DNA from 3 places in the Neptunomonas phycophila genome. Region 2 is predicted to be linked to each of the others. Evidence: predicted binding sites of a transcription regulator. Region 2 holds the regulator's gene; each other region holds the start of a gene.

The links. Region 2 encodes sigma-54, which starts transcription at its own class of promoters, with help from an activator protein. Its sites were predicted from a motif close to TGGCACNNNNNTTGCTNT; they were not measured.
Region 1: BS617_RS17290 (DUF3305 domain-containing protein) is a predicted target of sigma-54. The motif match lies at 4,515-4,532, and genes of this name have one in related genera.
Region 3: BS617_RS14355 (formate/nitrite transporter family protein) is a predicted target of sigma-54. The motif match lies at 2,219-2,236, and genes of this name have one in related genera.

Annotation. Positions count from the first base shown of each region.
Region 1 covers NZ_MRCI01000005.1:43,336-53,069, reverse strand. Annotated here, with positions in the region: gene BS617_RS17315 (formate dehydrogenase subunit alpha) at 1-615, opposite strand, end outside; gene BS617_RS17310 (twin-arginine translocation signal domain-containing protein) at 634-843, opposite strand; gene BS617_RS17305 (TorD/DmsD family molecular chaperone) at 840-1,487, opposite strand; gene BS617_RS17300 (4Fe-4S binding protein) at 1,504-3,231, opposite strand; gene BS617_RS17295 (DUF3306 domain-containing protein) at 3,429-3,965, opposite strand; gene BS617_RS17290 (DUF3305 domain-containing protein) at 3,955-4,452, opposite strand; gene fdhD (formate dehydrogenase accessory sulfurtransferase FdhD) at 4,735-5,583, shown strand; gene BS617_RS17280 (substrate-binding domain-containing protein) at 5,576-6,478, shown strand; gene BS617_RS17275 (sensor histidine kinase) at 6,475-8,733, opposite strand; gene BS617_RS17270 (sigma-54-dependent transcriptional regulator) at 8,720-9,734, opposite strand, start outside.
Region 2 covers NZ_MRCI01000001.1:2,398,328-2,408,061, reverse strand. Annotated here, with positions in the region: gene BS617_RS10935 (YhdP family protein) at 1-3,332, shown strand, start outside; gene yjgA (ribosome biogenesis factor YjgA) at 3,338-3,865, opposite strand; gene mgtE (magnesium transporter) at 3,870-5,222, opposite strand; gene BS617_RS10920 (HPr family phosphocarrier protein) at 5,335-5,604, opposite strand; gene rapZ (RNase adapter RapZ) at 5,633-6,487, opposite strand; gene ptsN (PTS IIA-like nitrogen regulatory protein PtsN) at 6,522-6,980, opposite strand; gene hpf (ribosome hibernation promoting factor) at 7,006-7,296, opposite strand; gene BS617_RS10900 (RNA polymerase factor sigma-54) at 7,342-8,877, opposite strand; gene lptB (LPS export ABC transporter ATP-binding protein) at 8,915-9,652, opposite strand; gene lptA (lipopolysaccharide transport periplasmic protein LptA) at 9,654-9,734, opposite strand, start outside.
Region 3 covers NZ_MRCI01000002.1:82,345-92,078, reverse strand. Annotated here, with positions in the region: gene BS617_RS14360 (bifunctional protein-serine/threonine kinase/phosphatase) at 1-1,172, opposite strand, end outside; gene BS617_RS14355 (formate/nitrite transporter family protein) at 1,311-2,123, opposite strand; gene cynS (cyanase) at 2,566-3,006, opposite strand; tRNA gene BS617_RS14345 (tRNA-Lys) at 3,276-3,350, opposite strand; tRNA gene BS617_RS14340 (tRNA-Lys) at 3,380-3,454, opposite strand; tRNA gene BS617_RS14335 (tRNA-Asn) at 3,474-3,549, opposite strand; tRNA gene BS617_RS14330 (tRNA-Ser) at 3,567-3,654, opposite strand; gene BS617_RS14325 (LysR family transcriptional regulator) at 3,773-4,666, opposite strand; gene BS617_RS14320 (ferredoxin--NADP reductase) at 4,829-5,602, shown strand; gene BS617_RS14315 (CopD family protein) at 5,665-6,543, opposite strand; gene BS617_RS14310 (copper resistance CopC family protein) at 6,571-6,918, opposite strand; gene BS617_RS14305 (heavy metal sensor histidine kinase) at 7,041-8,441, opposite strand; gene BS617_RS14300 (heavy metal response regulator transcription factor) at 8,443-9,126, opposite strand; gene BS617_RS14295 (cupredoxin domain-containing protein) at 9,170-9,523, opposite strand; gene BS617_RS14290 (heavy metal translocating P-type ATPase) at 9,535-9,734, opposite strand, start outside.

The DNA.
Region 1 (9,734 bases), on a different contig from region 2:
CCATGTATTAGCAACACCAGCAACGGTCGTTGAGTGACATATCCGTGCTTGGTGGTCGACATTGTTAGTGCCCCACAGCGCTGCAAACTTACGGAAAAGGTAGGCTTGTTCGTTGTTAAATTTTGCAGAACCTAACCAATAGACTGAGTCAGGTCCTGACTCTTCGCGTATGGCCTGCATTTTATCGCCAATTTCGTCAATGGCTTGTTCCCAAGTGACTTTTTGCCATTTGCCATCAACCAGCTTCATTGGGTATTTTAAACGCCGTTCGCCATGACCGTGCTCTCTCAGCGCCGCACCTTTTGCGCAATGCCCTCCAAGGTTAAAAGGGTGGTCGAAGGCAGGTTCTTGTCCTGTCCAAACGCCGTTTTGGACTTCTGCATAAACACCACAACCGACCGAACAGTGCGAGCATATCGTACGTTTTACATCCACAGGTGAGCTATGGACCGCAGATTTTGAAGCTTCCGCTTGCTGAATCATGCCAGGCGCTAAAAAGCTAGCGGCTGCTACACCGCCTGTGGCTAAACTTGTGTTGCGTAAAAAATGGCGGCGGGATAAACCTAAGCCGGATTGGGCTGTCGATGTGTCTTGGTCGCGTTTGGTTAGGCGCATAATGGTGGCTCCTGCTTGTTAATTACGAAGCGTCTTGAGAAAGCGGCGAACATGTTCGGTTTCTTGATAGCCCTTGGGTGATAACGGTTCTTTCGCTTCGTCTGTTTCATCTGTCTGATTCGCAGAAGTGTTATCAATTATTAGGGCTGTGCTAGCCGCAGTTGATGCCAGTCCAGCCGCTTTTAAAAAGCGACGACGCCCCGCATCCGGTTTTTCTTGGCTACTCATGCGAGTTCCCTCCGGTCATTTTTATTGTCGGTATTGAGTTGTGCAGGCGATAGCTGCTGAAAGTATGTTTTTTCTTGTTGGAAAAAAGTGTGCGCTAGTAGGCCAACGGGAGCATAAAAATAGGCATTATTGGCTGTTTGTAAATCGGTAAAAAATGCAAAAGCCCAAGGAAACAAGTGGCGCTGTAAAAACCTATATTGATGGCTATAGCTGTGGTCTTGGGAAACCATTAAGCTGAGGACTTCACACAAAACGGCAATATGATCTTCCGGTTCATATACCTCTTTTTGCCGTTCATACCCTAAGTGTTTGAGGTCCTCGCGTAAGGTTACGAGAGGGCGCTCCATTAATGAGCCCGTTAGATACCAGCACCCAAAGGGCATAAGCTCTCCACGGCCTACGCCAATGAATAGGTCTTGATACTCTTGGGCAACCGCTTCGGTTTTACTATGCTGAGCTGTTAGGGCTAGTGCTGACCAAGCTTTGAGCATGTCTGGGTTATCATCGCCATCCGGTTGTAGAGCTTGCAACCATGCCAATGCGTCTTGCGTAGGCGCGCTCCTCAAAAGAGAAGCGAGAAGTGCATAGATATCGCCGCGCAATTGATCGTATTCGGTTGTGGTGTGAGTATGGATTGGAATCATGTTCACTCATCAGTCCTCATAGCTCTAATTGCTTTTCTGGGTGTAGTGTTAAATCGTTATATATGTCGCGAACGCGACAATCAGCACACATTTTGAGTCGGTTGATCGCACTACCCTGAAATTGCTTATGCTCACTGAGCGATTTGATCATTTTTTCTACTGTACGCTTAGGTGCAAAAGGCGTCGCGCAGCTGATGCACTGAAAAGCCTCTTCGGCTATTAGTTCTTGAGGCTGGTCGGTAGCGTGTAATCGCAGTTGCGGGGTTAGCGTAATCACTTTTTCCGGGCAACTGCGCTCACATAATCCACATTGGACGCAGTTTTGCTCGGTAAAGTACAAGGCGGGGCTATCTTTACCTGCTGTTAGCGCGGATGTAGGACAAACGGCAACACAGGAAAGGCACAAGGTGCACTCTTGCTCTTGAATTGTGACTTTTCCAAATGGAGCCCCATGAGGTAGCGGTATGACAGGGTTTAAACACTGTTGGGGCTCTGTTGTTGAGGCCGCATCAGCTAAGTGGGCGATCGCATTAAATAAAGTTTCACGTTTGTCAGTTGTGAATGACGGGGCCGGAGCCATAGATGGCAATGAAGGCTGTAACGGTAACCGGTTTTCAAGCAATGTGATGTCGTCAACTAATTGCAGCCGATTAGGGTGTATTGCTAGTCCTGTCATTATGCGATGGGCTAAGGATATCTGTTCTTCAACAAGATTTTGCATGCTGCTTGGAATAGCGTCGGTGTTCAGTAAATAGAGTGTATTCACTCCCATGGCATACGATGCTAGCCATACTTCCAAACTAACGGAGGCCAGTTCTTCGACTTCGATAGGGATGATATGCCCTTTGATGGATGAAGCGTGCTTTAGTGTTAACTCTCGACCTTTATCATGATCATGAAACAGCAGACAAAAGTCTTCACCCCCCTCGGCAGAGTAAAGTGTGATGAGTCTTTGAATATAATCGAGCAGCTGTCCCCTTGGGGGCTGGGTATAAGTAATGGCTCCTGTGGGGCAGGCGCTTGAGCAGCCGCCAGCGCCATGACACAAATGAGGGTCGATTGAGACAATGTTCTGAATTGATGTAATAGCATCTGCTGGGCATACGTCTAAACAGCGTGTACAGCCTGTTTGCCCCCGTGCGCTGTGTGCGCACATGTCGTTGTTGATTTGGAAATACTTAGGCTTTTCAAAGTCGCCAATGTATTGAGGGAGTTGTTCGTAGAGAGAGGCTAACGTTGTTGTATTATTTGCGTGAAAATAGCCAGGCGGCAGTAGGTTTGTTGTCAGAATAGGGGATGCATTCAGGTCTAAGATCAGGTCAAAGTGTGGAAGCCCCAATGCTAACTTAGCCAATGGAATGCGGCTAATAGATGTCTCTTCTTGTGCCGTTATGCTGACGTCAACGTCAAATTGGCCAAGATAGCCTGTGACCGACAGCAGCTTGTTATAGAAGACGGTGTCGTTTTTGGTGCTTGCTATCAGTGATTCTATCGCCTCTGATTCGTCAGCGGTGTCGATATCGATTTGAGCCGCTTCAGTAACCAATAGTGTAGTACTTTGCATAGAAGACAGTTGTAGTGCCGCAATCCGAATTGCTTTTTCGGATCCCATTATCAACAGGTGGCCTTGCGTGCTGTAAGCAATGGTACTCGCAAGTAGGTTATGAGGCGGCGATAGTCGCGTTATGACCTCCTGTTTTGCTCTTTCATTACTGAGGTTTGGCATGTTTATTATTGTTGTCATAAAGCCCTCGGTGGTCAGGCTAATGGCTTTTATCCACGTACCTCAGTGCTCGCTGTAGGCCGTGCGCTTGTCATTGTTGTATATCTGAACCGTTTTTAAATTACTCGATGCAATTGATGAACCACTGATTAGGTCGCTAGGGTCCAATATATGCGGTCATTATCTGAGTGAAATTCTGGTTTTTTCGCTGTGTTGTATCATTCTGTCTTGTCTTGGGTGGGTGTATGGGTCACTTGGTCGCTTTCTGTTGATGAAGCATGAGAAGAGTGAATAGGCTCGGTGCTTTCTTCATCATTGCTGTCGTCTTGCAAAGCCGCAGTGAAGTCATCTTTTTGTTGATGAATCCATTGTCTGATTTGTCCAGCGGCAGCTTCAGCTAATGGGGTGATATTGCTAAAGTCCTGATCGTAGTCATTTAGCCCATCTCTCACGTGAAACTCTGGGAGGTTAAATAGCTTCCTTAGTGCTTGTTGTCGTAAAGCTTCGCTGACACCTTCTGAGAAAAACTGTTGGAAGTTTGAATGCTCATCCAGAGAGTCGATGGCTGGCATGTCCTCATCACTTAAACTATCTGCGGATATTTCGGCCGCCTTGTCAGGAAGGGGTGGAGTAACCTCCGAACTATCTTGATTGTCTAATAGTTGTTCAGTCTCGTTTGATTGTTCGTTTTGCTCTCGGTTTGCCTCGGTTTTACGCAGAGACCATCTTTTAAGAAATGAAGTATCAGTTTCCACTGCTGCGTCCTTTTCCTGATTTCTTTTTTTTGCGCCCACTATCAATCAATTCGCCTTCACGGCTGAGATAGGCTTCGATCCAGCAACATATAGCTACCGGCATTTCTGCGGATAAAACGTGGTGCTCGCCATCCATGTAGGATGAAGCTTCATCTTGGCTGGCGCTGATGTGGACAGGGATAAGCTGGTTATCAACGTCTGATTCATGGCATAAAACGAATAGGCAGGGGGCTTGTGAGTTAAGGTTGAATCGATAAGCGGTACGTTGATCAAGGTGAAGTTCAATGGTCAGGATATGATAATCGTCAGCGGTTAAGGGGCGAGGGAGCAAGTCGGCAATGCTCCAACGTATTGTGTCCCAGCGGCCTGATTGAACATTCTCTTTGTTGAGTTGAATGGATACAGGCCAGCGCGTCCCTGATTTTGTTGTGGGGGGCTGTTGATCTTTATCATCAGCGCTCGGAGCAGTCGTAGTAGCTGAAGTCACATAGGTTCTCCTTCGGGTTGTTGCGTAATCGCTTGGATCGATAAGCACAGGTACTGGAGATCATTGCAAAGCGTAGGCCACATAATGACGGTGCTCTTAGGGGTAAAAGGGAGGCTGGTTGGTGTAAAAAGACACGGTTGAGGATGAAGGTGGGACATTTTGTCTATTAATAGGTGTCACGGTGATGCGCTGCTAATTGTGATCAACAGTAGACGGTAGGGTATATAAACACCGGAATGAAACTTGCTCTGATCAAACCAATTAATTGAGAAGGTAGGTGACATGGAGCAACCCTTTGAATCAGTCATACGCAGTTACGCGCAGGCGTCGTTAACAGAGCAGGCTACTGTCATCGACGAGTTAGGCGGTGAAAGGACGATTCAAATCGCCTGTGAACGACCTTTAACCATTTATTTAAATAAACGTGAAATAGTTACGTTGATGACGTTGGGGGCTGACCCTGAAGCGTTAGTGGTGGGTTATTTAAAAAACCAAGGATTTATTGAGCGGGTTGAGGATTTAACCGCTGTACAAGTGGATTGGGATGTTGAGTCTGCGGCGGTAGTCACTCGTAAAGAGCCTGCTCATTTGGCATCTATGCTGGAAAAACGGACCGTTACTAGTGGCTGTGGCCAAGGGACTATGTTTGGAGACTTAATGGAGAAAATCGCCGATGTAGAACTACATGTAACGCCAGTAAAGCAGAGCATGGTTTATAGTTTGCTTCGTGCATTAAGTCAGCACAACGAAACATACAAAAACGCCGGCGCTGTTCATGCCTGTGCTGTGAGCGATGGCGATTATATTGTGTCCTTTGTTGAGGATGTGGGTCGACATAATGCGGTGGATACGTTGGCGGGTCGGCTGTGGTTGCAAGGAATTAGCCCCAACGGAAAAATCTTTTATACCACAGGCCGGTTGACGTCAGAAATGGTGATCAAAGTGGCACAAATGGGAATATCGGTTTTATTGTCACGCTCGGGGGTGACTCAAATGGGACTGGCGTTGGCAAGGGAAATGGGAATCACTTTATTGGCTCGCGCGAAAGGCCGTCACTTTCTGATCTTTCATGGTCGGGACACCGTCGATCTTGATTGCCTGCAAGAGGGCAAGGGGGTTCAGGGTGAATGAGCACGCTCATCCGTTTATGAACGTACGCCAGCTTTCGGAATACTTAGACGTTAATGAGAAAAAAGTGTATTCCATGGCCGCCGAGGGAAAGATTCCCGCAACGAAAGTGACCGGTAAATGGCTGTTTCCACGTGCCTTGATTGATCGCTGGTTATTGGATAATGCGCACAGAGGCTTGATGGCCGATCGATTGTTACTATCAGGAAGTGATGACCCTTTACTGCAAGCCACGGCTAACCGCTTAACGCAACAATTAAAGACGCAGGCGATGATTGGCTATACCGTCACCGGAACTAAGCTAGGCTTGGATCTGCTAGCTCAAGGTAGTTCTGACGCGACAGCGATTCACTGGGGACGAGCAGAGGAAAGCCGCGTTAGGCATCCTGCATTATTGCAGCAATATAGCGAATCTAAGCACTGGGTGTTAGTGCACTTATTTGAGCGCCAACATGGGTTGATGGTGCGGCCGCAGGATGTTGAGCGCTTTACTGATCCAAGACAAGCGCTGACCCCTGAAACTCGGTGGGTCGTTCGGCAAGAGGGCGCAGGGTCGCAGCGCTTTTTAGGAGAATGGCTTGCCGGGCAAGGGTTTCCATTGGCGCAGTTAACGCGTCAAATGACGGCATTCTCGGAAAGGGAGGTAGCCCGTTTAATTGCGAAAGGGGAAGCCGATATTGGCCCAGGCACCTTGAGCGCCGCACAAGAAATGGGATTAGTTTTGCTCGCTCAGGGAGCTGAGGCCTTTGACCTAGTGGTCACTCGGCCTGTGTATTTTCGAAAAATTGTGCAGCATATCTTTGAGTTTTTGCAGAGCCGAGAAGGTATTCAACTAGCCAGTAGTTTAGGGGGATACAATACCAGTCAATGCGGTAAGTTAATCTGGAGTGCTGATTAAGTGTCTCCCTTACCGGTAGCTCTGCGGTTGACTCGTTCGGCTTGACCTAATCCTGTGAGTAGCAAGCTAATATGGTCGGTATTCGTCGCTTGGTCGCTGTAATGGCTGGGTAAGTACAGGCTAAAGGTCGTGCCGCATGTTTCATCGATTAGGCTGGGTGAGTGAACGCGTAAGTCCCCCCCATGCCGAGTAACAATCCCTTTGCTCACCGACAGGCCCAAACCTGTGCCGCTTTCTTTAGTGGTGAAGAAAGGTTCGAATATTCGCTCTTTGACTGAGTCGGGTATGCCGCAGCCTAAATCGGACACATGAATCACGACACCCAATGGTGATGGTTCAGCTGCACGGTTTGTTGAGGTGGCTGCAGGCTCTTCTACCCAGTCTTCGGTACCAATGAAAACACTCCCTGTGCCTTTGATGGCATGCGCTGCATTGATAATGAGATTGACTAAAACCTGCTGTATTTGCTGTGTGTTAATCTCGACGAGCGACTCTGCTGCATAGTCAGTTTCTACGGTTACATTTTGCTTATCAAGTGCATGGCGCACAAGTAATAGTGTGTCGTTGCACACCTGATTGATGTTGCAGATTTGCTGGCTGTCGGTTTGGCTATCAGGCCGGCTGTATTGCAGGAGGTTATTAATCAGTGACCGGATACGATAAACCTGCTCAATGATCATATCTAGCTCTGCATTAATAGGTTTTGCCTGCTCACCCAAATCATCCAATATAAGATCCACTGAGCCCAAGATAACGGCTGCAGGGTTGTTGATCTCATGGGCAATTCCGGCGGTGAGCTCTCCAAGTACGGCCAGCTTCTCCTGATCGAGTAGTTGCTTACGGGTTGTTTTTAATAAGCGTATTCGATCTTTTAGAGCTTCCGTTCGACGTCTCAGTGACGTAGTGCGCTGGTCAACCTTTTGCTCTAATTCGTCGTTGGCTTTTATTATTTCTTGTTCGCGTTGGGCGAGTAAATCCAGCATTTTATCGAACTCATGAGCTAACTCAGTTAGCTCGTCCTGCCCCTCTAAGTGTCCAATTCTTTGCTGCATATTGCCTTGTTTTACAGCGTTAACGGCTTTGTTGAGTCGAGACAACGGCGCTAATATCTGTTTACCTTTATGCAAAACAAGCAGCCCCGAACCGAGCATGATAAGCCCGATGACAGTGACGGATTCTAAAAGAGTTTTGTAATAAATATGCGTAAACGGAGATTCACTAAATCCGGTGTAGATCATACCAATACGTTGGCCACTGAGGTCTATCAAAGGTTGATAGGCAGATATGTACCAATCATTTACAACAAAAGCGCGATCAATCCAGCGATTGCCTTTGATTAAAACGTGATTTTTAACCGCAGAAGATACGCGAGTGCCAATAGCGCGGTCGGCTTCCGTAATAGTGCTTGTTTGATGTGGGGCATCACGTTGGTCGGGCAATAGCTGAGGGACATTGGTACTAATGCGCGTATCATCTAAAAAGAGTGTTACCGTACCAATACCCTCGTCAGGCAGGCTGCCTGGGCCGTATACAAGGTCGCGAATCATGTCTACAACTTGGGTGTTCCGGTTAAACAGCGTGCCGCCATCTAATACGCCTACTAGTTCGTCAAAGTCATTAATGACAGGATATAGCGAGCGCATAATGATGGCGCGGCTTTCGATAGAGCGCTGGGTAGGAGCTGCATAAGGGGTATCTATTAACGGGATACGAGATCGCTTGGCTAAGCCGGTTTGTATAAGGTCTAGTTCGTTAGCGGAGAGGACTTCCAATCCAGATAAAGAATCACCTTTGAGCAAGGATTCGGTATGAGCCAGCAAGCTTGGTTCTAGGCTGTTTAATAATTGAGATGCAGGTATAAACCGTAAAAAGTCGAGTTGCCTGCTTTGCCTAACATCATTTAGTTGGCCTCGGATACCGCGCTGGTAGTTGCGTAGTAAGTTGGTTCTGAAGTCGTAGCCATTAGCCAGTTGGGCTAGGACATTCATTTGTTCTCGTTGCAGTATATCTAACGTACCTTGGGCGACAGATAGGTCTGCGCTTACCTTCATATATAGCTGCTTGTCGGTATAGCTGCTTGTCCAGTAGGCCGCCATAATTGAAAAACCTAGGGCGGTTAACAATAGCGGTATAACAATGAGTAATAACAGCTTATAACGCAAGGATTGGCGCAGTTGCTTATTAGCGTGCGCCAAAAAGTGAAGGCCTTTCATAGGCCGTCTATTGTGGGTTGTTATCTCACTATGCTTGGACATGGCTGAGGTCCGATTGCCATGCGTTTAGTTTTCTATCCAGTGTTTTACGAGAGACCCCAAGTGTGCGCGCCGCTGAAGATTTATTACCTTGGTGTTGTTCTAAAGTGCGAAGGATATGTTGTTTCTCTAGCGCTTCAAGTGACCAACCATCATAGTGGCTTTGCCCAGGAGTCGGTTGTGTTTCACTGTGTTTGAAATACTCAGCGGGTAATTTACCCAGCAATATACAGCGCTCTATTAGGTTTTTAAGCTCTCGAATATTGCCTTGCCACGGGTAGTTTTGCATAGCAACGAGGTCGTCATGGGTAAAAGGAATTTCAGGTAACCCTAAATCACGTGAGAGCCGATAAGAAAAGTGATGAACAAGGTCTGGTATGTCTTCTTTTCGATCGCGTAGAGGAGGGAGGGTGATGCTGAGGACGTTTAGTCGATAATAAAGGTCTTCACGAAAGCGGTTGTCATCAACCTCCTGTTTAAGTTGCCGGTTAGTTGCAGCAACAATACGTACATCCACTGCTTGCTCTTGCTCGCTGCCTACAGGGCGTACGGCTTTTTGCTCTAATGCGCGTAATAACTTGGCTTGCATCAGCACGGGCATTTCGCCTACTTCATCTAAAAAAAGTGTGCCGCCTGCTGCAAAATTGAATAGTCCTTCCCGCGCTTTATTGGCACCAGTAAATGCTCCTTTGGTGTGGCCAAATAGTTCGGCCTCTAATAACTCTGGGGATATTGCGCCGCAATTAACGGGTACGAAAGGGCCACCACGTTGGCTGTATTGATGAAGCAGCCGTGCGACGAGTTCTTTACCCGTACCGGATTCGCCTTCAATGAGCACCGCTGAAGGGGTAGGGGCAACTCGTTCAACGACTTCAAATACATGCTGAATGGCTGCGCTAGCTCCGATCATTTCAGTTAATGGAAACTGCTCGGTAACTTCCCGTTGTAGCACAAAGTTTTTGCGAGCCATTTCTCGTCGTTGTAAGCAGCGTTCAACGGCGTTC
Region 2 (9,734 bases):
AAGCTGATCAGTTGTCGCCATCACGCCCCTTGGATGGTGAGTTCTCAATTTATGCGAAAGTGAGTGACGTAGGCACTCCTATTCTTGATCTCGCAGGTGAGCTACTGCCCATTGAAATATCACAATTGGATGCCAGCGCTGAATTATGGGCAACGTTATCTAAGCGTGAACTATCTCGCTTACAAGGTCGTGCATCGGTTGATAAGTTGAGTTTTGCTGATGAAAAGTTTGATAACGTCATTGATAGCAGTTTTACTTTTGCGGCTGAGCCAAAAGGCAATAATCGGTATCAGATTCAAGTATCTAGTTTGACGTTGGTAAGCGATCATACGCCGGCCGACACATTAAGCCTACCTTACGTAACAGCGATGATACAGTTGCCAACTCCAAATTCAGAAACAGAGAAGGGAGCTTTGGCACTAAAGCAATTAGCGATTCAATCGTTGCCTTTGGATTCAATTGCGGCTTGGCTAAAAGATAAAGCGTATTTGACAGACTCTTTGAATCAAGCCGTCGACTTACTAAACCCGAAAGGGCGTTTGGAAAACGTGCTAATGACTTGGCCTGACGGCGCCGCATTAAGTGACTTTGAAGCAGTGGCCGACTTAGTTGGTGTTGGTCTTGATGAGTATTTTGGTTCTCCTTCGGTTGCTAACGTAAATGGACAGTTAGTATTTAATAAAAATACTGGGCATGTAGATTTAGATACAGATCAGTTTGATTTGTCATTTCCGTCTTTGTTTGAATCAGGTTGGCACTACAGCCATGCAAAAGGTCGGGTTAAGTGGAATATTGAACGTCCACCCGGGTATGACTTACCTGTAGTTGTTGTTAATAGCGGTTTGTTAACGCTTTCCAAAGCTGCTGAGCAGGGAGAGGAGGCTACAAAGGACTTAGAAGCTTCAGGGCGTTTCCGTTTAATGCTGCCTATTGAGCGTAAGCATCAGAGTGAATTCTCATTGATGATCGGCCTGCAAAATGGTGAAGCTAGTCAGGCTGCTAGTTACGTGCCGGCCAAAGAAGTTGGTGAATCCCTGCATGCTTGGATTAAACAAGCGGTTAAGTCAGGGACGGTCAAGCAAGGGCTGTTGTTGTTACGAACAGATACCCGTAATTTAGAAGGCCGTACTCCTCCAACAGTTCAGCTCTACTTAGATATCGAGCAGGGAAAAGTCGCTTTTTTAGAAGGGTGGCCTGCTGTCTCTGACACCGATATGACATTATGGCTAGATCAGGAAGGCCTTCGGATCCGATCTGAAGATGCGAATATTATGCGCAGTGCTGGCAATGTGGAAATCACTTCTTCGCCGGATGTTAGTCGTTTATCCATAAAAACCCACCTTTCGGGTGCAGCAAGTGATATACAGCAAATATTAAATACCCCAGATATTCGTCAAGTCGTTGGTGATGGGCTAGAGAGCTGGCGTATTAGCGGTTCGCAAACCACCGATGTGAGCGTTGATATTGCTCTTGAAGGCCAGCAGCCTCCAAAAGTTCAAGTAGTCTCGTACCTAAAGGGTGGTTCTTTTAAGGATAAGGCGCAAACACTCGCGTTTACGAAGATTAATGGAACACTTCGCTTTTCCTCGGCGGCAGGCTTGTCGGCAAAGGGGCTTAAAAGCGAATTTCTAGGTAGTCCTGTTGTCGGGAATATAGAGACAGTTGCGGCCACGTCAGAATCTCCAGCAATTACCAGAGTCTCACTCAATGGAACGTTATCAGCAGCGGCTTTACATAAATGGACAGGCTTGAGCTTCCTCAATAGTGTTAAAGGCGCTGCGGCTGTTGCAGGGCGGATGGATATTTGTGATGGCTCTCCGCTGTGTAATAAATTAGTGGTTAATACTGACCTAAAAGGTGTTGAGTTGCTTCTGCCAGCGCCTTACGGAAAGTCATCTTCTGACACTAAATCTTTGCAGCTAGTCGGTCAGTTAGGTATCAATGATCCGGTTTGGCGGTTCAATTTGAATAACCAGTTGCGTGGGGTCACCAAAATGATGGGAGACCTTGCGGGGACGCGTATTTTTTTAGGCGATACAAGGCCGCAAGAACCGAGCACGCCGGGTGTTTGGGTAGAAGGGCGGCAAGGCACTATTGATCTTGATGAGTTGTCGGCTTTGCTCAAGCGTAATGAATGGGTATCCGGGGCTTCGGCAGAGCCAGCACAGACGCAAAGCCAAACAAGTAATGTCCCGGTTACTGTTTCATTAATGGTCGATCAAGTTCTCTATGAAAATATGCGCTTACCTCGTGTAAACGTAGTCTACCACTCACCCGTCAATGGCCGTGCGACTATTGGTGTGATTAGCCCGGTTGTTACTGGCGATATTAAAATTCCGGAGGATGATCAACAGCCTTATCAAATATCTTTGAAGCATCTACGGCTCAATACACAAGGTAAAGGCGCTATCTTCTTGAACCAGCCGGAATCATCAAGTTCTGAAGCGCCGTTAATTGATGTTTCTCAGTGGCCAAAGATGGATGTGGTGATTGATGAATTGCGTTTGAATAGTCATGAGTTGGGGCGCTGGCAAGCCGCACTTGTGCCAGGTTTGCAGGGGCAATTCACTGTATCGAGCATTACTGCAGATATAGGTTCTTATCACCTAACGGGAGAAGCGGGTTGGAGCGTACAAAACAAAGCGCCTCAAAGCTACCTTGATTTGAGCTTTGCCGGTGGTGATTTAGGAAAGGTCATCGCGCAATGGGGTTACTCGGGAGTCATTGAGTCGACTAAAGGCAATCTTAGTGCAAAGTTAAGTTGGCCGGGATATCTATGGGGGTTCACACCGGATGATCTGAGTGGTAATTTCGTCATGTCATTAACTAATGGACGTATTGTCGAAAGTGGAAATTCCGCTAATATTTTACGCCTCTTTGGTATCCTTAACTTTAATACGATAGTGCGTCGCTTAAAGTTGAATTTCACCGATTTGGTAGAAAAAGGGGTAGCTTACGATACCCTAGATGCGAGCTTTTTAATCAATGATGGCATAGCCTATACGGACAAGCCTTTAAGCCTAGAAGGTCCTTCGGCCGATTTGAAGTTAAATGGCGAGTTGAATTTAGCGCAGCAAACTATTAATGCGAAGATGGATGTTGTTTTACCGTTAACGAGCAATGTGCCAATCGCGGCAGTGTTATTAGGCGCGCCTCAAATAGCGGGTGCTGTTTTTATTATTGATAAGTTGATAGGTGATAAGCTTGAGAAGGTTAGTACGTTGACCTATCAGCTTAATGGGCCGTGGGCTGAACCTGAAGTAGATACCGTGGTGTCTGAAAAGGAAAAACAGCGTAACGATCCATTTAGAATGGACCGTAATGATAAATAAAGTTGTTACGCTTGTTTGCTCTCTTCTAGTTGGCGCAAGTATTTAAAGAGTTTGCGTGAAGCGGCTGGCGCTTTATTGTCTGCCTTTTCTTTTTGAGCATTTCTGACTAGCTGACGCAAATGTTGTACATCAATAGCGCTGTATTCATTAATGATGACATCTAGCATGCCGCTCTCATTTGCGATCAAACGATCACGCCATTTTTCGAGCTTATGAAACATTTGGTTATGCGCTTCAGATGTCGAATCAAATCGATCTAGCTGTGCTTGTATAGCGTCCCCATCTTCATGGCGCATGAGTTTGCCAATATACTGCATTTGGCGCTTTAGCGCGTTGCGTGAGCTTAGCCGTTTAGCTTCCACAATAGCGTCGTAAAGTGTTTCATCAATAGGCATGCGCTTAAGTTGATCTGGGCGCAAATCAATCATTTTCGTGCCTATGTCCTGAAGTGCTTCAACTTCTCGTTTACGTTGCGAACGACTGACAAAGTCATCATCTTCATAGTCGGTGTCATGTGTATCGATATTGCTCATTAAGTTATCCGTAGAAATAAGTGGCTAGGCCAAGGAAGGCAAAAAAACCTACCACGTCGGTAATTGTAGTCAGTAAGACACTGCCTGCCAATGCTGGATCGATCCCCCACGCTTTTAATACGAGGGGAAGTAGGGTGCCGGCCAGTGCTCCGACAATTAAATTGATGACAATAGCTAACCCAATAACGATACCGATAGTTTGGCTGCTGAACCAGACCATAGACACCGCTGCCACGACCCCGGCCCATATGATCCCGTTTAATAAGCTGACTAACAGCTCGCGGTTAAGAAGCCAGCGAGCGTTTGAACGCTCGACATGTCCTAATGCTTGACCACGTATCATCAGAGTTAAGGTTTGGCTGCCTGCTATACCGCCCATGGATGCCACAATGGGCATTAGTACGGCCAGAGCGACTACTTTATCAATGGTGTCTTGGAAGAGTCCGATCACAGATGAAGCAAGTAACGCTGTTAGTAAGTTAATGCCCAGCCAAACAGCGCGACGGCGCGTAGTTTTTAAGAGTGGAGCAAAAGTATCTTCATCTTCATCCAGACCCGCCATGCTCATTAAGGAGTGGTCGGCATCTTCCCGTATAACGTCGACTACATCGTCGATAGTGATACGTCCCAATAATTTACCGCTCTTGTTAATAACAGGGGCAGAGACTAGGTCGTGCTTTTCAAAAAGAGAAGCAACCTTATCATCAGGCATGTCAGCAGGTATGGGCTTAATATCGGTATTCATTATTTCCCGAATTGTAATTTCGGGGTCACTCACCAACAGCTTGGTAAGGGGAAGTGTGCCTATGTATGAATTCTTTTTTCGGCTTACTACAAAAAGGCTATCCGTCATCTCTGGGATTTCATTATGGCGACGAATATAGCGCAAGCACGTTTCTACCGTTATATCGGGGCGGATAGTAACCGTGTCGGTATTCATCAAGCCGCCAGCGGTGTCCTCTGGGTAAGCCAAGATCTCTTCGATGCGCTCGCGATTTTGCTGATCCATAATTTGGAGCAGCTCGCGAGTAATACGCTCTGGGAGTTGTTGTAAAACGTCGGCTACATCGTCGGTATCTAATGTTTCCGTAATCGCTAATAAACGATCAGCATCCATTTTGCTTAAAATGTCGGCCTGGATATCATCAGCAAGGTATTGCAGTACCTTACCTTCATTCTCTGGATGGATTAGGTTCCAAAGAATTTGGCGCTCTTTTGGGGGCGACTTTTCGAGTAAATGTGCGACTTCTACAGGACGTAATGTGCTGTTAAGGGTGAAACGGACTTGTTGAAATGCGCCGCTATTGAGAGCGCTATTTAGCTTGTCTAATGCTGTGGTATCTTCTTGAGCCGTCATAAAGTCCTTAGGTGCTCACTGTCAGCGTCAGGATAGAGTAGGGGCGCCTTGGTGGCGTAGGCGCTAGTATAACGGATAGTTCTTAAGCCTACAGTAGATCTGTTGGCTGATATTACTCTTCTTCGTCAAAGCGGTTATTAATTAACGCTTCTATTGCGCTCAGGGCTTCATCTTGGTCTTCGCCTTGAGTTTTTACAGTAAGTTCGGTGCCTCGACTTGCGGCAAGCATCATAACAGACATGATACTTTTCCCATCCACTTCTCGGTCATCTTTTTCTAGGCGGACGTCGCACGAAAAGCGCGAGGTTGTGTTGATGAGCTTGGCGGCTGCGCGGGCGTGTAAGCCGAGCTTATTTATTATTGTGATTTTCTTTTCTAGCATGCGCTTATTCCTGATCTTAAACTGGCACTTAGTGCAGTTCTCGGTGGCGTATGTTCACCGTATCCATGAGTGATTTAAAATAGCCCGTTAGCTTCTCCGCAAGAAAAACGGACCGGTGCTGGCCGCCGGTGCAGCCAATACCTACCGTGACATAACTGCGGTTATTGTTGGAAAACTCAGGCAACCACTTTTCAATGTAACCGCGAATATCCTGGTACATTTCATCGACCAGAGCCTCGTTGCTTAAAAAGTCGATGACAGGCTTGTCCTTGCCCGTAAATTTACGTAATTCAGGAAGCCAATAAGGGTTTGGCAGTACACGGACATCAAATACCATATCGACATCCATTGGAACGCCATGTTTAAAGCCAAACGACTCAAATTGCAGTGATAACGTTTGCTGTTTGCGCTCTGCTACACGTAATTTAATCGTGTCACGGAGGTCGTATAGTGACATATGTGTAGTATCGATTCGTATATCAGCAATTTCGGCGATCGGCTCAAGGAGCTTTTTTTCGTACTCAATTGAGTCAGTTAATCCACTAAACAATTCTGACATCGGATGTCGGCGTCTAGTTGAGCTGTAACGGTTGAGTAAGCTTTCAAGTGACGCGTTAATAAACACGAGCTCGGCGTTAATGTCGCTGTGTTCGTTAAAATCACGCCAGATCTCGGGGAGCCGCTCTAAATTACTCGATAAGTTACGAGCATCGATACAAACGGCTATTTTTTTGAATTGAGCATCGGCTTCTAGATGCTTAATTAAATCCGGCAATAGCATAGCCGGTAAGTTATCAATGCAATAAAAACCAACATCTTCCAATGCCTGCAGGGCTGAGCTTTTTCCTGAGCCGGACATCCCGCTAATGATTACCAATTTCATGAGAGCTCTCTTATTGCATTAGGCTGATGTCACTTTATTGGAATAAGCGCGTCGCTGTAGCCAATAGGTTTTCATTGCTGTCGGCTTTTCGAAGGGCGACACGGCATTCATCTTGGCTAAAGACTTCTGCTAATTTTGCTAAAGTGCCGAGGTGCTCATCACATGCCGCTTCAGGGACTAGCAAAAAGAACAGTAAATCTACAGGACGGCTGTCGATAGCATCAAAATCGATAGGCTCTGCTAAGTGAATCAGCGCTCCTATCGGTGCTTCGATACCCGCTAATCGGCAATGGGGTATAGCAACCCCTTCACCGATGCCGGTACTGCCCAGCCTTTCTCTGCCAATTAGGCCGGTGAAGATAAGTTCGTGTGTGACTTCTTCACCGACTGATTCAGCAATGAGTTTGCTTGCCATTTCTAGCACGCGCTTTTTGCTGCCGCCCTCTACTGCTTGTAGAGTGCGGCTAGGTGTTAACAGAGAAATTATGGGCATATGACTTCAATTAGTTATTAGAAGGTTATTTATGGCTCTTGAGCTTTTCTTTATGTTTGATGATTTGACGGTCTAGCTTATCCGTCAGGGCATCAATGGCCGCATACATATCCGGCTGCTCACTGGTTGCAAATATTTCGCCTCCAGCAATATGCATGTCAGCTTCGGCAATTTGCCGCTGTTTATCAACACTCAAGGTCACTTGTACGTTAGTGATGTTATCGAAATGGCGTTCTAGCTTGTCAAACTTAGTGTGTACATACTCGGACAGTGCTTCAGTCAGTTCTACATGGTGACCTGTGATATTGATCTGCATAGATTGTCTCCTTAGCACGACTCTTCAGTCGTATGCGTATCGTTATTAAACCAGACGCTTGCGTTCATTAGAAGGAGCGATTCCCATCGCTTCGCGATATTTGGCGATCGTCCTTCGAGCGACCTGGATTCCTTCTTCATCGAGAAGTTGAGCAATTTTACTATCACTTAAAGGTTTAGCAGGGTTTTCGGCAGCTATCAGTTTTTTTATGACCGCTCGTATGGCTGTTGATGAGGCTGCGCCACCATCGCTGGTGTTGACATGGCTTGAAAAGAAGTACTTTAGCTCAAATATTCCGCGAGGTGTGTGCATGAATTTTTGTGTCGTCACACGTGAGATAGTGGATTCGTGCATCTCAACTGCTTCGGCAATGTCATGTAACACCATGGGCTTCATAGCTTCTTCACCATGCTCAAGAAAATCTACTTGCCTTTCGATAATTTGACTTGAAACTTTTAGCAGAGTTTCATTTCGGCTGAGTAGACTCTTAATAAACCAGCGTGCTTCCTGTAAATGGTTTTTTAAATAGGTGTTATCCGCGCTGGAGTCCGCTCGGCGAATCAAATCAGCATACTGAGTGTTGATCCGTAAATTAGGTGAAGCTTCAGAATTCAAGCGCACGGTCCAAACACCTTTGAGCTTTTCCACAAAAACATCTGGAATCACATATTCAGCTTTTGAAGGTGAAATCATTGCTCCCGGCTGCGGGTTTAGCGTTTGAATGAGTTCAATAATAGCCTGTAATTGTGGTTCTTTGATGCGTAGCTTGCGCATCAATTGTTTGTAATCATGGTTACCCAGTAAGTGGATATAATGTTGGCACAAGTTCAATGTTTGCGCTAACAAAGGAGGCGGCTCAGGTAATTGTTTTAATTGTATGCACAGGCATTCACCTAAGTCGCGGGCCGCTACACCGGGCGGATCAAACTGCTGTACGCGATGCAATACGGCTTCGAACTCTTCCAGTTCTGCTTCTTGGAAGCGTTCTGGTTCTTGGCGTTTAAAGTCTTCAAGCAGCTCTTCAATGTTAAGGCGTAAATAGCCTTCGTTGTCGATCGCATCGATAATGGCTTCAGCAACTAAACGGTCGTCTGCGGACATCCTTGTTAGGTTAAGTTGCCATAGCAAATGGTCTTGGAGACTCTCCTCGGCACTATCATTCGATTCAAAAAAGCTGTCATCGTCACGATTACTTGTGCTCGATGTGTTGCTGCTAGTTTGGTAAGTGTCGTCCCAAGATGAATCGGTTGATAACTCACTGGGGATGTCATCGTTCCACTTGTCGTCAAAAGAGTCGGGTTCTTGGTCGTCAGATTGTGTCGATTCTTGTGTTGTTTGCGCCGTGTATTCCGATGGGGTTTGATCTGAATTGCTAGGCTGCTCGCTCTGTGTAGAGTTGTCCTGCGGAGCCGCATTGTCTTCACTGTCTTCATTAGTTTCCAGCATGGGATTGCTGTCTAATGCAGATTGAATCTCCTGCTGTAGATCAAGTGTCGATAATTGCAGTAAGCGAATTGCTTGCTGTAATTGTGGGGTCATCGTGAGATGTTGCCCCATTTTTAACTGTAATGACTGCTTCATAAATTACAAGTAGACTCCAGAAAACACGAGGTGTTGCTTATAGTCGAAACGATTCGCCGAGGTAAGCAGCACGAACTTTTTCATTTGCCAGTATATCGCTTGGCTCGCCTTCAGCTAGGATAACACCTTCACTGACTATGTAGGCTTTCTCACAAATGTCTAGTGTTTCTCTGACATTGTGGTCCGTTATTAAGACTCCAATACCTTTTGATTGTAGGTGTTTTATCGTCTTTTTAATATCATTTACAGAGATTGGGTCAACCCCTGCAAAGGGTTCGTCTAACAAAATAAAAGCGGGCTCGGAGGCTAGGGCACGCGCTATTTCGACTCGGCGTCGTTCTCCACCAGACAAGCTCATACCTAGACTATTTCGTATGTGCGTAATGTGAAACTCTTCTAACAACTCTTCCATTTTGGCTTTTTGTTGATCAACTGATAGCTCTTTTCGCATTTCTAAAATGCCAAGTAAGTTATCTTCAACACTGAGCTTTCGAAAAATAGATGCTTCTTGAGGTAAGTAACCAATTCCTTTGCGTGCGCGTTGGTGCATAGCCAAAGGGGTAATCGTTTCTTCGTTGATAGCTATTGAGCCGTTATCAGCTTTGACCAAGCCCACAATCATGTAAAAGCAGGTAGTTTTACCGGCACCATTGGGACCCAGAAGTCCTACGATTTCACCGCTATTGACCGAGAGGGATACATCGCGAACGACATTACGTTTTTTGTATGATTTTGCTAAGTTGCGAGCGTGTAAAGTGCTATCCGGCGTCATCATATTATTTCGCTTTTGGTTGGATAATCATTTGTACGCGCTGTCCTGAGTTGCCTTCACCGCTATAGGCATTAACGAGAGACTT
Region 3 (9,734 bases), on a different contig from region 2:
AGCATTTCAGCACGGTGAAAGGCTCGAAGCCCTTTAGCAATCTGCTCAACAATCCCTCTAACTAGCTCAATATCCGGCTTAGGGTTGTCAATCATCCACTGAGTTAACGTTTGACCTTCGATAAACTCGTTGACTGTATAAGTAAAGTGACGCTTACGCGTATGCGATACTGCTTTAAGGACATGTGCATTATTAACGCGCTTGGCTATCCACTCTTCCATCAAAAAACGTTCTAGATATGCAGGATCATCTCTTAGGTCAACGGAAGGTGTTTTTAAGACTACCTGCTGCTGCGTTTGAGTATCGACCGCCAACAAAACATGACTACGGCTACTTGCATAAAGCTCTCGGATAATGAGATAGCCATCAAACTCCATACGCGCCTCTAACACTGGCGGGAATGGCAACTCAGTCAATTCATGATAGAGCGATTTAACGTCTTGCTCAGGTAGTGAGTCAACTCTAACCACCTGCACCGTTACATTATCATCACTGCCCTGCTCAAGCGCTTCCTCAAGAATCAACTTAGCCGCTTTATCTAAATCATTATGACTACCTTCAATCGCCTGGCGAACAAACTTATCCGCTACAAACTCATAGACTCCATCAGTCGCCAGAACAAAAACATCCCCCTCAATTAATTGATGCGCGCTGTAGTCAACCTCTAGGTGCGAATCCATACCCATAGCACGGCTCAAATAGCTGGTATCTTGCGACACCCAAAACCGATGATCGTCGGTCAGCTGCTCCCAATCATCACCACGAAGCCGATAAACACGCGCATCCCCCACATGAAATACATGAGCCGTGGTGGACTTTACAATCAAAGCACTTAAGGTACAGACATAGCCTCGGTCTTTATCATACCGATACTGACTCTGCCGAGTTTGGGAATACAGCCATGAGTTCGTAGCACCCAATACAGTTTGAGCAGATTTTTTTACCGACCATGCCTCAGAAGTACAGTAATAATCCGCCAAAAAGCCAGTAACAGAAGATTCACTAGCCTCCTGACTTACATCGCTACTACTGATTCCATCAGCCAACACCACAGCCACACCTTTCGCACTCAATTGCGGCTCTTTAGGCACTAACACTCCGTGAAAGTCCTGATTAATTGCTTTAAGCCCTTTATCAGAGCACTGGCCTATTGATACTCGCAGCTGACTCATATGGCGCCTTTTTAACGACGAAAAAGCCTCGGCTGTTTCCAGCCAAGGCTTATTTTTTATTTATCACTGCCACAAACATACTGGCTTTAGTTTTGCACCCACAGCGACAAATCAATTTATCTTGGTGATGACACTCACTTACATTGCTTTACGTTTAGCGCCCGTACGAACATGAGTGCTATACAAGGTCAAGCCTGTAAAAGCCAAACCACCTACAAGGTTACCCAGCGCTGTTGGAATCTCATTCCAAATAAAATAGTCAGCAATCGAGAAATCACCGCCCATGATGATACCTGATGGGAAAAGGAACATATTCACAACCGAGTGTTCAAAACCCATAAAGAAGAAGAGCATGATAGGCATCCACATCGCGATTACCTTACCACTTACCGAGGTTGAAACCATCGCGCCTACAACCCCCATGGATACCATCCAGTTACACAGCATGCCGCGCAAAAAGATAGTAAACCAGCCCGCAGCACCGTGCTCAGCATAACCGACTGTTCGCGCATGCCCTATTTCAGCAATCTTTTGACCCACAGCTCCTGGCTCAATCGAAAAGCCATACGTAAACACAAACGCCATCATAAAGGCGACCGTTAACGCTCCAGCAAAGTTACCGAGGAACACCAAGCCCCAGTTGCGCAAAATACCATTGACGGTCACACCAGGCCGCTTATCAAGCAGTGCTAATGGGCACAATACAAACACCCCTGTCAGCAAATCAAACCCCATCAAATACAGCATACAAAAGCCAACAGGAAACAGTATTGCGCCAATTAAAAACACTCCCGTTTGCACGGCAATAGTTACCGCAAATACAGCGGCCAGCGCCAATATAGCTCCCGCCATAAAGGCGCGAATAAGCGTGTCTCGTGTTGACATAAAGATTTTGGATTCACCCGCATCCACCATCTTTGTCACAAACTCCGTAGGGACTAAATAGGACATAGTTAATCTCTCTCTAAGTAATGCCTGTATTGGCAATTAGCTAATAACAGGAAGGGCGTAAATCATCTTTACCAATCTCTTCCTCACAAACTGTTTGAGCAATAACTATTCCAAACGAGGCCGAAACCAACAAAAAAGCACAAGAAGTACACCTAACCTTTACATAATCACCCTATTTTTAAGGCAATCAGAGAATGAGAGATTAAAAAATAATGCTAGCGAAATACATACACTAAGTTGGTATTTACAACAAAACGCTAAAGTCTAACGCGCTATTCACGCCTCATAAGCGCGCCAACCGCAAAATTTAACGAAGAAAGTGCACAAAAAACGTACACTTTACTCAGCCGACCACACTACTCGCGAATAAAGAACCAAAACCCGACTTCAAGACAAAGCAGGCCTCAAACACAAGCAAGCCGTCATACTTATACCGCCATGATTACCAACTCTTGTAAGGCAGGAATTTACCACTCATGGTCAACACCACACGGTCTCCTTTAGGGTCCTCAACTTTATCGACCTCCATGGTGAAGTCGATTGCACTCATAATTCCATCACCAAACTTTTCTTGGATGACCTCCTTCAACGTCCCGCCATACACCCCCATGATTTCGTAAAGCCGATAAACCAGCGGGTCCGTAGGGACCACTTGATCCCACACTTTGGTCGGGAAAGCCGTTAATGCTTCTGCAACCTCGCAAGACAACTCGAGATACTCAGCTATAGCAGCCGCCTTTTCCACAGAGGCACTATTCATCCCAAGACACGCCGATGTAAGCCATACAGGCGAACAACCAATTTCGTTGGCGATGCCCTCCCATGTCAGCCCCTTTTCTGCCTTTTTAGCCATTATTGCTTCAGTCATTGCTAACTTATCCATGTTACCTCCGGTAGGTTCTAGATGATTGCTAATTAGGCCGTAGATGATTAGCTGCGATAAAGCCGCCTATGACCGCAACAATAAGCACTGCAAATTAGATACCGAAATACCAGAACAGAAACGAACTCGGAAAAAAGCCGAAATGTAGAAAATAGAAAATAGAAAATAGAAAATAGAAAATAGAAAATAGAAAATAGAAAATAGAAAATAGAAAATAGAAAATAGAAAGGATGTATTGCTATAGAAGAAACAGGAAGAATAAGAAAGGATGGTGGGGCGTATAGGATTTGAACCTATGACCAATTGGTTAAAAGCCAACTGCTCTACCACTGAGCTAACGCCCCATCCTATAGGTTTACTGCTGAATCAAAAGTGGTGGGGCGTATAGGATTTGAACCTATGACCAATTGGTTAAAAGCCAACTGCTCTACCACTGAGCTAACGCCCCACTTTTTGAAACCCTGAAGTGGCTCCTCGAGCTGGACTCGAACCAGCGACCAATAGATTAACAGTCTACTGCTCTACCAACTGAGCTATCGAGGAACTTCAGTATCCTTTAATGGCGGAGGGGCAGGGATTCGAACCCTGGGAGCCTCTCGACTCGCCGGTTTTCAAGACCGGTGCTTTCGGCCACTCAGCCACCCCTCCGAAGGATGGGCGCAGATTCTATAGAGTTCAGAGAAAGTGTCAATACACTTCTTTAAAAAAGTTACAAAAAAACCTAAAAAAAGCGTTTTTATTCATTAGCCTAGCTAAAAAAGACAATTTACAGCTGAAATTGATCAGGATTTGTACACATAGCTAACCATCGCTCTATACCTGCACTGCGGTACTTTTGTTTATGTATCACTAAATAAAACTGACGGTGTAGGTTTCTATGCGCCACATTCAGCTCAACCAAGCTCCCGTTAGCGAAAGATTCTTCTAAAGCAATACGTGATAAACACGATATACCCAAACCCGCTTTTACAGATCGTTTAATCGCTTCCGTGTGTTGAAGCTCCAGCAAAATAGTAAAGCGCGGTAGGAATCCTCGCATAGCCCAATCAAATGCCTGCCGTGTACCTGATCCCTGCTCCCGAAGAATCCAGCTAGCTTCTTGTAAATCTTGATCGGATATCACTGATTTCATCGCCAAAGGATGAGAAGGCGAACAAAAAACCACCAGCTCATCTTCAAGCCAAGGGATAAACTCTAAGTTAGAATTATTAGCTTCACCTTCTATCAGTCCTATATCCAGCTCGTAGTTAGTCAATTTTTCTATAATCGCTGAGGTATTGGCCACCTCCAGCGTTACACGTTGACTGGGGTGCTCCGCCATGTAGGCAGCCATTAACTCAACTGCCAAGTAATTGCCAATGGTTAGTGTTGCTCCTAATTTGAGCTGCCCTGGCGTTTGATGCTGCATTAACTCGCTCTCTAAGCCACGCGCTTGATCTAACAAGGCTTCCGCCCGGGGTCTCATCAGCCTGCCCAACTCATTTATTTGCAACCGCTTACCTACCCGATCAAAAAGCTGTATATCAAATTGATCTTCCAAATCTTTCAAAGCACTGCTCGCCGCCGATTGCGACATGGATAAACTATTAGCCGCTTTAGTGATGTTATCGTGGTGCGCTATCGCTAAAAAAACTTCCAACTGACGAAGCGAATACTTCATTATCGATTTTTCCTATTAGGCTTATAAAACAATCCCGCTTTACCGATAATTTAAGTCTTTTATACTGGGATCACAAAGGCACAAAACCTATAACAGATTGAGTTTTTATAACGACTAGCGCTATCACTGACATAAAGCACTAGCTACAGCGAGGTAGATACCATGTCTACAATTGGTCAAGAACAAGTGCTCAGTGTGCACCACTGGAATGACACCCTGTTTAGCTTTAAAACCACCCGAGATGCAGGTTTCCGTTTTAAGAACGGACATTTCACCATGATTGGTTTAGAGCATGAGGGACGCCCGTTAATGCGCGCCTACAGCATTGCCAGTGCAAATCACGAAGAAGAGTTAGAATTTTTTAGCATCAAGGTGCCTGACGGCCCACTGACGTCTAAGCTTCAGCAGATTCAAGCAGGTGATCAAATACTGATTAGTCGCAAGCCAACAGGTACGCTGATTAATGACAACCTACTGCCTGGCAAAAACCTATACCTGATTAGTACAGGTACCGGCTTAGCGCCGTTTATGAGCATTATTAAAGATCCTGAAATCTATGATGCTTACGATAAGGTCATACTAACCCATGGGGTGCGCTACACGTCCGAGCTAGCCTACGCCGATACAATCCTGAACGAATTGCCTAATCATGAGTACTTAGGAGACATGGTACGAGAAAAACTGCTCTACTATCCAACCGTCACACGCGAGCAATTCCGTAATAATGGGCGTCTAACCGACCTAATGATAACCGGCAAGCTAACTAACGATTTAGGCTTACCAAATCTCAATGTCGAAACCGACCGCTTCATGCTATGTGGCAGCCCGAGTATGTTAAAAGATACCTGTAAAATTCTAAACAACATGGGCTTCAGTGAGGCACGCCATGGCGATTTAGGTCATTACGTGATTGAGCGGGCATTTGTCGAAAAGTAAAAACAAAGCACAGGCGAGCAGTTACGCATAACGCTCGCTTGCGCTTGCAGATACAATCCAGCTTAATGCGCGGGGCCCACCAAGGTTGTTAACACCGTTGTAACAGCCAATATCGACATGCCAAGCAGCTTTTCGAACAACAAAGAAGTAGCTAAGCGTTGCGCGTTATTATTAGTCAAAATCGCGGGGACTAGAAACAGTTTGTGTACACCAGCTAATACCAGAATTAAACCAACCAACGCTATTTTTAGTAATAGCCAGAAGCCATACTCGCTGCCTAGCAAGCCAACCCAACCCGTTAATTGATAACTTAAAACACCCCCGCAAACGACTAGCCCAACAACAACCACAACCGCAACCTTCCCAAAGACATGCATCACATGAGAAGACTCTTGAGGCGCCAAACGACGCGCCGCTATCCACAGTGGATATAGTGACCCCATCCACCAAAATGTGAGCAAAATATGAGCGGTTAACAACACGCTTGATAGCAACGTCATTTGCGCTATATGGCCCGTCTTTGTAAAAGAGATGGCAATCAGAACACAACCCAAGCTTGCTACATAGAACATAAAACTAGCGCCTGAATATACGCTTTTCCTACTAGCAACCATTGAAAGGATTAGCACGCCAAACCCTATCAAACGGTAAAGGGTAGCCTCCCCCACGGACGACCCCCACTGCACACTCATCATTAAGGGGTCAAACATGCCACTAAACCCAGTTTCAGCTAAAGCCCCTACCCTTACCAGAAAGTGAAGCCCCGTTACTACAAACCCCATTACACAAGCGGCTATGGTATAGCGCAACAACAAAGAGAAAAGAGACGGAAACCTTTTAAACAAGCAAAAACTGGCTAGCCCCCCTACCGCCCCGGAAATACACAAATAAACAAGCCAGCGGGTCATTAACACGACCCATTCCCAGTCCATAAAAGCCATAAACAGCCCTCGGCAGCTCGGTAAAAATTAGTGCTGCATAAAACCAAAGCTACCCGTCATTTTATGGCCATCGCCGCCCACGATCATCCATTTCACTTGATACTGATCAGACCCCAGTGCCGGTAAAGAAATACTAAAGTTTGCTTTAGGCTCACTGCCAATGGCAAAGTCTGTCTCAACAGGCTCGTTTTTAGAATTAATGACGCTAAACTTTACCAACCGAACAGGATCACCAAAATTAAGCTCTATATGATCGACGGGCTCCATCAACATAGCACCGTCTTTTGGCACCGTATGCATCATATCGCTATGCGCTAACACGGATGCAGATGAAGTAAGTAAGCCTACAACCATTAATCTTTTTAATATTTTCATCGTAAAATCCAACTGTAAGAAAGAGAGCAAGTTAATGTGTTTAGGGAGAAATAAACACACCTTCATTTTATACTTTAGCCCTAACGAGCCGGTGACTCGAATATTACAATCTTGTTATTTAGTTAAGGTTCGCTTTGCGGCGTTATAAATGACAAGGTAAACGTAGAACGATTATTGGCCGACTCTATCTTCATGCTACCCGCATGTGAAACGACAATCGCTTGAGTTATAGCCAGCCCTAACCCAACGCCATTCATATCATTTTTTGTTCTATTTTTATCGGCTCGATAAAAACGATCAAACAGATGCGGTACATCTTTCTCAGGAATAGTATCGCCCGCATTACTGATAGAAAGGTCGATTACACCTAACTTAGGTTGAATCACCACCTGTATCTCACTGCTATCGTAACTATGGCGAATTGCATTGGATAACACATTACTAATGGCACGCCTAACCATCAGGTGATCTCCTTGGATATACCCATTACCTGTAACGTGGATACTCACCTGCTTTTCGGAGGCTAGCAGCTCATAAAACTCAACAATATTATCGACCTCGGCTCTCAAGTTAATAGGCTCATACGTTGGTAAAACCAATCCATGATCGGCTTTTGCAAGAAACAGCATATCGGAAATCATGCGCGATAAACGCTCATACTCCTCCGCATTGGAAATGAGCACGTCCCGGTAACTATCAATATTTCGCGGGCGCGACAGTGCAACATGGGTTTGTGTCATTAAATTGCTCAACGGCGTTCGAAGCTCATGGGCAATATCAGACGAGAACTGCGATAAGCGAGTAACGTTATCTTCCAACCGAGACAACATGTCATTGAGAGCCTGTGCGAGCCCTGCTATTTCAACAGGCACACTATCAACGGACATGCGCTGTTCCAAATGAGCCGCCGTAACATTAAGCGCCTGATCTCTCATAAGAAACAGAGGCCTAAGCCCTCGCTTAGCCGCTAACCAGCCTAGTAAACCACTAACAAGCGTTGCTAAAGCGGAATAGAGCAAGAGCTGTTGTTTAAAACGTGACATGAAGCGCGTGTGATGATCAATATTCAGCGCCGTTAATATAATGAGTGTGCCAAGGTGACTGTACGCTGGCGTAACATCTTGCACAAAACCACGATATGAGTGCTTGTCATCATGCCACATGAACGAATCAACGACTGAGTCGTTTAATGCACGTGTTAACTGCTCAATCGGGATCACAGCCGTATCCGTTTTAAACAGCACTGCTCCCTCTTTAGTCATCACCAATGCTGACATATCAGTGTGATTAGCAAACATAAACGACAAGTCGCTAGCGAGCCGTGCCAAAGACTGATCATCAGAGATGCCCGAGACACGCTCAAAAGTTTGGGCTATTTTAGACGACAATATATCCCTATCCTGAGCAACAAAATGCTGCTCAACTGATGCCGTAATAACCCAGTTCAGCACTAACAGCACGCTAGCTGATAACAGCGCAAAATAACTCGTCAAGCGCCAACTAAGTGATAACTTACGCTGCACTCTATACCGCCACTTCTAAAACATACCCCATTCCACGCAGGGTGTGGATAAGCTTCACGTCGAACGGATCATCTACCTTAGCGCGCAATCGTCTAATAGCGACCTCAATCACATTGGTGTCGCTATCAAAATTCATATCCCACACATGAGATGCAATCAACGAACGCGGCAATACTTCGCCCTGTCGTCGTATCAACAGTTCCATCAAGGCAAACTCTTTCGCGGTTAAATCAATACGTTGGCCATCACGTGTTACACGACGGCGGATAAGATCTAATTCCAAGTCGGCTATCGATAACGATGTCGACTCTGCACTTATGCGATTACGCCGTAACAACATGCGTACCCGCGCCAATAATTCAGCAAATGCAAACGGCTTAACTAGATAGTCATCAGCACCCAGCTCGATGCCTTTAACTTTGTCTTCAACTTGGTCGCGAGCCGTTAAAAACAACACCGGCATGTCATGACCACTCACACGCAATGCTTCTAACAACCGCCACCCATCAACTCCCGGCAGCATGATATCCAGTATAATTAAATCGTAAGCACCTTCTTGCGTCAGCGCCAAATGCAGCCCATCACCACCGGTACGTGCCAAGTCAACATTAAAGCCCGACTCGGTCAAACCCTGCTTTAAAAAGTTGCCCGTTTTTACTTCGTCTTCAACAATTAGTAATTTCATAAATTAGCCATAAATACGCACCGTATTAGCCAGTATTGGACGACTACTCACTCACACGTAGCGTGCCCTTATACATTTTCATTTGGCAATGAAATTCATATTCTCCAGTAGGCATAGCCGGTAAATGAACACGAGTATGCTGGTTCAACACCAAGGATTCACTAATATTAAATTCCGGAATGAGTAACTGCTCCGCACAAGGCGCCGGATCTTTTCGGTTAAATACCAAACTCACCGCTTGATTAGGGGGTACCGTGATGTATGACGGAGAATACACGCCGTTCTCTACGGTGATGATTAAATCTTTATTGGCTTTTACTTCATTCGGTTTGTAGAGCCAAAACCACCACACAATGAGCCCAACAAAAACAACACCGACAAGATTTATAATCCACATAGTCATTACCTCTAGTGCTCTTTTACCTTAAAAAAGCGCAACCGGTTAGCGTTGGTTACTACGGTCAATGATGAAAATGCCATCGCAGCGCCGGCCACAACAGGACTGAGCAGAATACCAAATACAGGGTAAAGTAAGCCTGCCGCGATCGGCACTCCGGCGACGTTATAAATAAAAGCTCCAAACAAGTTCTGTTTGATATTACGAATGG